DNA from 2 places in the Ferdinandcohnia sp. FSL W7-1320 genome. Region 1 is predicted to be linked to the other one. Evidence: a T-box and tRNA genes for the amino acid it is inferred to sense, from the RefSeq annotation. Region 1 holds a T-box; the other holds one or more tRNA genes.
The links. A T-box is a leader RNA that pairs with one kind of tRNA and senses whether it is charged. The one in region 1 lies ahead of alaS (alanine--tRNA ligase), so its partner is inferred to be a tRNA-Ala.
Positions count from the first base shown of each region.

Region 1 (4,437 bases):
AAGTCATCTACCATTGCACGAAGATTATTCATATCTTGGGCATTTACCTTACTATATAAAACAGTTGCGCCATTAATTTCTTTCGCTTTTTCAACCAGGCTTCCAGCTTCTATATTGCCAAGTTTTGCTGAAAGTGATTCATTTTCACGATGCAAATTGCGAATTTCAAGTTGTAATGCTTCAATACGACTTGGAACTTCTGCAGGCTTTGTTTTTAATAGGCTAGCAACTTCCTGTAGCATTTTTACTTGGTCATTGATTACATGATATGCCGCTTCACCAGTTACAGCTTCAATACGGCGTGTACCTGCGCCTATTCCGGACTCAGAAACGATTTTGAATAACCCGATAGTTGATGTATTTGGTACATGACAACCACCACAAAGCTCTAAACTATAGTCACCAACCTGAACAACACGAACGATGTTGCCATATTTTTCACCGAATAGGGCCATTGCTCCCATTGCTTTTGCCTCAGCTAGAGATTTATTGTCAATATTAACTGGGATGCTGCTCCACACTTTTTCATTCACAATCGCTTCAATTTGCTCAATCTCGGCTTGCTTAATTTGACCAAAATGAGAGAAGTCAAAACGTAAACGATTAGATGTCACAAGTGAACCCGCTTGGTTTACGTGCGCACCGAGCACATCTTTTAATGCTTGATGTAACAAGTGAGTTGCCGTGTGGTTTTTAATAACACCCGAACGATTCTCTTGGTCAACCTTCGAATGAAGCTTGTCACCTTTTGTTAAACTTCCTTTTTCAACAACTACCCGATGAAGGTTTTGTCCATTAGGCGCTTTTTGAACGTCTTTTACAACTAGTTTTGTATTTTCGTTTTCAACTGTACCTCCATCCGCGATTTGTCCACCACTCTCAGCGTAAAAAGGTGTTTGGTCTAAAATAAGTTGAATTTCGTCACCTTCATTTGCCTTCTCCACCATTTCTCCGTCTTTTACGATGACAAGAACGGTTGATTCAGCTTCAAGTTCATCATACCCAACAAATGTACTTTCAACTTTAATTTCACCAAGAACCCCGCTTTGGACCTGCATGGAATCAACATCTTGACGAGCAGATCTTGCTCGTTCACGTTGACTTTCCATTTCACGCTCAAAGCCGTTGTGGTCGACTTTCATACCTTCTTCTTCAGCGTATTCCTCAGTTAATTCAACAGGGAAACCATACGTATCATATAAACGGAAGACATCTGCACCTGAAATAATGTTACTGCCTTTTGCTTTTTCCTTTTGAATAACAGTTGATAGTATTGCTAATCCATCATGTAAAGTTTCGTGGAAGCGTTCCTCTTCTGTTTTCACGACTTTCTGAATAAATTCAGTCTTCTCTTTAACTTCCGGATAAAAATCAACCATAATCTCCCCAACAACTGGAACGAGTTCATACATGAACGGACGGTTGATGGATATTTGTTTTGCATAACGTACAGCGCGTCTTAATAAGCGTCTGATTACATAACCTCGACCTTCATTGGAAGGAAGCGCCCCATCACCTACTGCAAATGTAACTGTACGGATGTGGTCAGCAATAACTTTAAATGCTTCATCCTTTTCTTTTGATTGACGATATTTTTCACCTGAAATGGATTCAGTTGCCTCTATAATCGGCATAAATAGATCTGTGTCAAAGTTCGTAGGCACGTTTTGAATAACAGAGCACATTCTTTCAAGACCCATTCCTGTATCAATATTCTTTTTTGGTAGTGGTGTATAAGAACCATCTGGATTATGATTAAATTGTGAGAACACAAGGTTCCAGATTTCTAAATATCGCTCATTTTCTCCACCTGGATATAATTCTGGATCATTCGGGTCGTTTCCAAATTCTTCACCTCTGTCAAAGAAGATTTCTGTATTTGGACCACTTGGACCTTCACCGATATCCCAAAAGTTTCCTTCAAGACGAATGATTCGCTCCTCAGGAATTCCTATCTTTTTATTCCAAAGCTCAAACGCTTCATCATCCTCAGGATGAATCGTAACAGAAAGCTTCTCTGGGTCAAAGCCAATCCAGTCTTTGCTTGTTAAAAATTCCCATGCCCATTCAATTGCTTCCTCTTTGAAATAATCACCAATGGAAAAATTCCCTAGCATTTCAAAGAAAGTATGGTGGCGTGCTGTTTTTCCAACATTTTCAATGTCATTTGTACGAATCGATTTTTGTGCATTACAAATTCTTGGATTTTGAGGGATTACACGTCCATCAAAATATTTTTTTAAAGTCGCAACACCACTATTAATCCATAGTAAGGACGGATCTTCATGTGGAACTAAGGAAGCACTTGGTTCTATTGCATGCCCCTTTGATTGGAAAAAATCCAAAAACATTTGGCGAACTTGAGCTGATGTTAACTGTTTCATTTCATTACCTCCAATTACATTTTAGACATAAAAAAATACTCTAATCCCCTAAAAACAGGGACGAGAGTATGCTCGCGGTACCACCCTGATTATGGACACAAAGAAATAGTGTCCATCACCTTCGTATATTGATAACGGTATTCACCGGTAGGTTTACCTACACTCAGGAGTAGCTTTCTGTTACCCTTCATCCGAAATTCCTCTCAGCCTTGGAAATTTCTCTCTGGTTTGATGGTACTGTAACATACTGATTCCTTCATAGTTTTCACTGATTGTGATTAAATTGTTACATTATGTATTACCTAGTTCTTGTCAATTATATTCAAGTCAAAAATGTTTGTCAACGTCAGCGTTCATTGTGTTAATGTTCCTTTCTAGCAACTGTAAAATGCTGTTTCGCGTGAACAATAAACACCTTTAATATGGCTACAACCGGAACAGCCACAATCAGGCCTACCACTCCACCAACTTCTCCTCCTACTAATAACGCCGCTATTATCACAATCGGATGTAATCGTAAGCTTTTCCCGACAATAATTGGTGAAAGCAGGTTTCCTTCGATAAACTGAAGGCCAAACACAACAAGAACCACGATGATAAGCATTTTGATTGATATGGTAGCAGCTATAATAGCGGCAGGAATTGCACCAATGATCGGACCGAAGTATGGAATGATATTCGTTATACCAACAATGCTTCCAAATAATAAGGGATATTTCATACCGGAAATCCAAAATGCAACTGAAGCAGTTGTTCCAACAAGCAAACAAACAATCAACTGCCCTCTAATATAATTCCCCAACGACTCATCAACATCTCGAAAAAAAAGCTGACCAGCTCTTCTAAGTTTTCGAGGCGTTATATACCAAAGTGCTTTCATCATTTGGTCGTGATCCTTCAACAAATAAAAAACAATGAATGGAATGATAGCAATGATGAAAATGGAATTAAACAATGCTTTCAAAAATTCAATTGTCCTTGAAAGCAGAAAATCCACATAATTTTCTAGCGAATTAAGCAAATCATCAAGCTGTGCGTGAACAAAAGCAGGAAGCTGTGAACTTCCTGATTCAATTTCTTTTAACCAGACCCTGTAGGTCTTACTGAATTCCGGAAAGCTCTCAGCAAGATCCTTGAGCTGTGCAAGAATCACCGGAATTCCTTTGTATATACCAAAACCAACCCCACCGAAAAAAACCAAATAAATCAGTAGGATTGCAAGGGATCTCGGTACTCCACGATTGCTGATTTTTTCGATGATAGGATGTAGTAAATAAGCGATAAAAATAGAAAAAACGAAAGGAACCAGAAATGTTTTTAAGAGTAAAAGAATCGGGAGCCAAACTGGTGCCAATTTCAAAAAAATATAGATAGTCAAAAATGCTAGTAATAATAGTGATATTCTGAAGATCCATTTAATTCTATTTTCACTCATTTCATCCACTCCCTTGTTAGTAGTTTTTGGAGTCTATGCGGTTTTATACGGGTCGTGCTCGTAACCTATAATATTGTAAAAAGAAAGATTATTTTGTAAAATATAGCTGAAAGGATGTGGTAATTTGGTTATAGTTATTAAACCACGTGGTGAAAACATTGAACTAGAGTTACTTCGCTCTTTACGAGTCCACAAAAAATTAGAGGAAGAAGACGAAAACAACTATGTATCCCTCGAAAAAGGCTGGGCAGGTGAAAAACAGTTTGACCAATTGCTTTTAGGCCTCACAAATGAATGCCTCATATTAAACGACCTTCTCCTGAAAGTGAACAACACCCTCTTCCAAATTGATTCCCTGCTTATCACGCAAAAGAAAATATTCATCTTTGAAGTAAAGAACTACGAAGGAGACTATTACATCAAAGATGGACGCTTGCACATTATTAATGGAAAAGAAATCAAAAACCCACTCATTCAAATCTCCCGTAGTGAATCCTTATTTCGGCAACTCCTCCAAGATTTGAAGTTTAATGTCCCCGTTGAATCTCATGTCATATTCATCAACCCAGAGTTTTTTTTATATGAGGCACCGGTAAATGGCTCTTATGTATTCCATGC
Region 1 covers NZ_JBBPAM010000001.1:1,700,597-1,705,033, reverse strand. The annotation lists gene alaS (alanine--tRNA ligase) at 1-2,384, opposite strand, end outside; T-box leader at 2,438-2,653, opposite strand; gene NST91_RS08510 (AI-2E family transporter) at 2,746-3,819, opposite strand; gene NST91_RS08505 (nuclease-related domain-containing protein) at 3,944-4,437, shown strand, end outside.

Region 2 (4,437 bases), 340 kb from region 1:
GCCACCAATTGCTTTCCCGCTCACACCTGATGCTAAATATATATCCTTGAAATCAAGTTTAACTGCTCCAATTGTACTAATACAATCCAAACATAGCTTGATATTGTTCATCATGCAGATTTCTTTTAAATTTTCATAGTTTATAAGCATACCTGTAGAGGTTTCGCTATGGACACTCCAAAGCCATGTATACTCACCTTTTTCAAGTTCACTCTGAATATCAGCCTCTGTAAGAGGGGTTCCCCATGTTTTTTCTAATCTTGTAAAAGTTAAACCAGCTCGATTTGCATGATCAATTAATCTTGAACCAAACTCTCCATTGCTAATTATTAGGCCTTTACCCCCTAATACAGATAGCTGAGCAGCAATAACATCATTTGCTAAAGTACCAGATCCAACTAAAATTTCGGCATGCTTTGAGTTTGTCATTTTACATAATTTCTCTCTTACAGACTTCATTTGAAACAAAAATTCGTTCGAACGGTGGGAAATTGGCTCCTCTGCAAAAGCCACTTTTACATTCCCGCTTATTTTAGTTGGGCCAGGCAAAAAGCTAACAGGTTCTTTTAATATTCTCCCAGCCAAAGATTCATCGAAGGTTTGTTTTGTTAAATACATTGGCCAAAACGATGCAGTTGACGTCCCAGTTAGAGATGCGAATGGTTTGAATCCCAATTGACGATATAATTTTTCTTGTCTTGTTGTTCCAGAGATTAAGGCGACATCATAGCCTTCTTTCAAGCAATAATTAGACATAAGCTGGGCAAGACCGAAGAAAATCCTCCCATTATTACGATATTCTTCCTCAACAGCTAGCAAACGAATTTCACAAGGACTATTTGGTTTAACTGGCAGTTGTTCATCAAGATTTGAGAGCTTATGATCAAGTGAAAACGGTCTGTTTGCCCTTACAGCAATCATACCCACTAATTTAGAATCCTTTACGCAAATTAAATACGTATTTTCATCATGGAATTTATCAATTAGCATTTTTTCTTCATTTTTTTCATGCTGTGGAATTTCTTCAACAAATGTTTTGTAGTTTAAACGATGGATTTGATTAAATTCTTGTTTTGTCCGTGCTATTTTATATACAAATGTCACGTTGGAATCACTCCGCTTATTTGTTTTTATTCAATAATTTTTCCTTTAGGTTGTCACGATGTGCCACTAATAATAGGGCGATTACAATAAAAATAAGGATACATTCACGGATGGAATAATCCATGAACCAATAGATGACTGGTACAGTTAGAAAGGCAGACATTCCAGCAATTGTAAAGCTTCTTACTATCAATAATAAAAGAAGGAAGATCCCACCAAATACTAAAAATGGTTGATAAGCCAATACAACTAATCCACCTGCCGCGGTTGCTATTCCTTTTCCGCCTTTAAATTTGAGGGTAATTGGCCAAATATGTCCGATAACGACTGCGATTAAAGCGAGAATTTGAATTTCAAATGAAAAATTCAAGTATTTTGCACCTAAAACTACAGCCATCCCTTTTAAAACGTCACCAATGGCTGTTAGCAAAAATCCCTTCTTTCCTAGCAATCTACCAGCATTCCGAGCCCCTACGTTCCCACTTCCGAGCTTGCGAATATCCTCGCCCTTCATAATCTTCATGACGACATATCCGGTCATAATCGTTCCTATAAAATAAGAAGCTAATACATATAAATAACTCACAAGTCCACCACCATTTTAGGTTTAATCAATTTTACCATTTATTTCTGGTTATTTATATCAAAATAATATGATTCGTTTACAGCTTTTTTAATAGATTATATGAAATTTTGGACAACCTCATGCAAAAAAAACGAATAAAATATTGTCTATTAAAAAGCCACATGATATAATTTTGCTAAATTCATACGGGGTTGTAGCTCAGGGGGAGAGCATTTGCCTGGCAGGCAAAGGGTCGTGGGTTCGATTCCCATCAACTCCATCATTAAAGTCACTCTTTTATTCCACATTGAGTGACTTTTCTTTTTCGATAAAAGCAGAACAGACCCGTTCAGTTAGGATTGGGTCTGTTCTTGGTTTAAGATATGCTCTCTCACAAAGTGAGCAAACTGAGCAAGCTCCTCGGTTCGTTGAAGCTCCTTGCTCATCACTAGTGATAGTAGTGAGCTCTCGATGAGAAAAAGACGTGGAAGTTTGTTATTCATAGCTTCTTCTTGAATGAAGTCCACTAATTGATGAAATTTTTCCTTTTCAGGTTCATTTTGATGAATCTTCATAATTGCCTTTTTCAAATCATTTGATACTTCGAAAAATTGATTTTGAACATTCTTTCCCCCTGCATTCTTTTGAGGCAACCATGTTTCTAGTAACTCAGGATTCAATAGCTTACTATTTGTCTTATCGACATCATCGACTAAAGTTATTAAGCGATCAACACAATATTGAATGATGGCTTCATGATCAACTTTCGGACCGTATGTAAAAAAGTGATACTGAAATGATTGTTGTAGCATTCCGGAAAAAAGAATGGCACAATCCAATAAATACTCACGTTTCTCTTCACCAAATAAGTCAATAAAACGAAAATAAAGCCATCTTAGTTGCAATAATTGAAATTGTTTTACAAACTGCTTTAGGTCTGGATCATTCGATACGAGCGCCTCTTCAATTAGTGCATAAAGTTTGTTTTGCTTATTTAGACGGAAAAAGAGACCTAGTTGTTTACTAAAGATATCAATATTCGCAAGGTTTTCGCCTATTAATAATTTATTCCGTTCTTCTTCGTTTTTGATTTGTATTGAGTTAAAAACGGCCATGAACAGTTCGCTTTTTGAAGAAAAATAGTTATAAAAGGTCCCCTTTGAAATCCCGCTAGAATCTAGAATATCTTGGATTGATGTGGCTTGGAAACCTTTTTCCATAAAGAGTTGATGAGCCTTTTCTAAGACATATTGTTTTCGTTCATTCATGTTCAATCCCTACTTTTGTACTACCATTTTTTAAATTTTATAGTATATGATTTAAATAAAGAATTCAAATAACATATGGAATAACTTTTGCAAATTCGAAATTATTTCAACAATTTTGTTAACCGCATTTGCTTCTACATTAAAACTTCCATCGTATTTCATGATGCTCCATGCACAGTAACAATTCTTCATTTATACATTTAATAGTAGAATAATTGATTAATCAATCATCCCTTGTGTCGAAAAAACCCGTCATGAATTGTCGGAATTTTTTACCAAAAGTTGGTTGATTACTAGTTTTAAAATGTTAACATTAGTATTGAAGGTGTTTTTAGCACCTGTATTGCTAGTTTCATATTAAAAAGGAGGAAGAGAATGAGCCAATTAATTTTTGCATTACGAGAAAAGGTTGAGTCATTTTTAAGAGGGACTAAGAAGCTTTACATCAATGGAGAATTTGTTGATAGTGCTTCTGGTAAAACGTTCGAATCCTATAATCCAGCTACCGGGGAAGTTTTAGCAACTGTCAGTGAAGCTGGACCAGAAGATATTGACCGTGCGGTAAAAGCTGCCCGAAAAGCTTTTGATGAAGGCCCTTGGCAAAAAATGTCCGCAGCCGAAAGAAGCCGTATCATGTATAAACTGGCAGATTTGATGGAGCTACATAAAGATGAGCTAGCACAGTTGGAGACATTGGATAATGGAAAACCGATTCGTGAAACATCAAATGCAGATATTCCTCTAGCAATCGAACATATGCGTTATTATGCTGGATGGTCTACGAAAATTGTAGGGCAAACTATTCCTGTAAATGGACCATTCTTAAACTATACTCGTCATGAGGCAGTTGGTGTTGTGGGACAAATCATTCCATGGAACTTCCCTCTATTAATGGCAATGTGGAAGCTTGGTGCAGCCCTTGCAACTGGTTGTACGATTGTATTAAAGCCAGCTGAACAAACTCCTCTTTCTGCTCTTTATTTAGCAGAGCTAATGGAAGAAGCAGGATTCCCAGCTGGGGTAGTAAATATCGTTCCTGGCTTTGGTGAAACAGCTGGTCAACCTCTAGTTGATCATCCATTGGTTGATAAGATTGCATTTACTGGTTCAACAGAAGTAGGAAAAAGCATTATGGAAAGAGCCTCCAAAACATTAAAACGTGTAACATTAGAATTAGGAGGAAAATCTCCAAATATTATTTTACCTGATGCTGATCTTTCAAAGGCAATCCCTGGTGCATTAAATGGGGTTATGTTTAACCAAGGTCAGGTATGTTGTGCCGGGTCACGTGTTTTCATTCAAAAGAAACAATTTGATAATGTTGTGGCAGACATGGCAAGCCATGCTGAAAAGATTAAACAAGGGGCAGGTTTACATTCTGATACAGAAATTGGACCGCTTGTTTCAATTGAACAACAAAATCGTGTTTTAGGATATATTGAAAAAGGAATTAACGAAGGTGCAGAACTAGTAGTAGGTGGTCAAAAACCATTTGAAGAA
Region 2 covers NZ_JBBPAM010000001.1:1,358,709-1,363,145, reverse strand. The annotation lists gene NST91_RS06850 (aminotransferase class V-fold PLP-dependent enzyme) at 1-1,104, opposite strand, end outside; gene plsY (glycerol-3-phosphate 1-O-acyltransferase PlsY) at 1,121-1,690, opposite strand; tRNA gene NST91_RS06840 (tRNA-Ala) at 1,878-1,949, shown strand; gene NST91_RS06835 (TetR/AcrR family transcriptional regulator) at 2,023-2,937, opposite strand; gene NST91_RS06830 (aldehyde dehydrogenase family protein) at 3,313-4,437, shown strand, end outside.
Region 2: it encodes a tRNA-Ala, which carries the amino acid that the T-box ahead of alaS (alanine--tRNA ligase) is inferred to sense. The anticodon was not compared.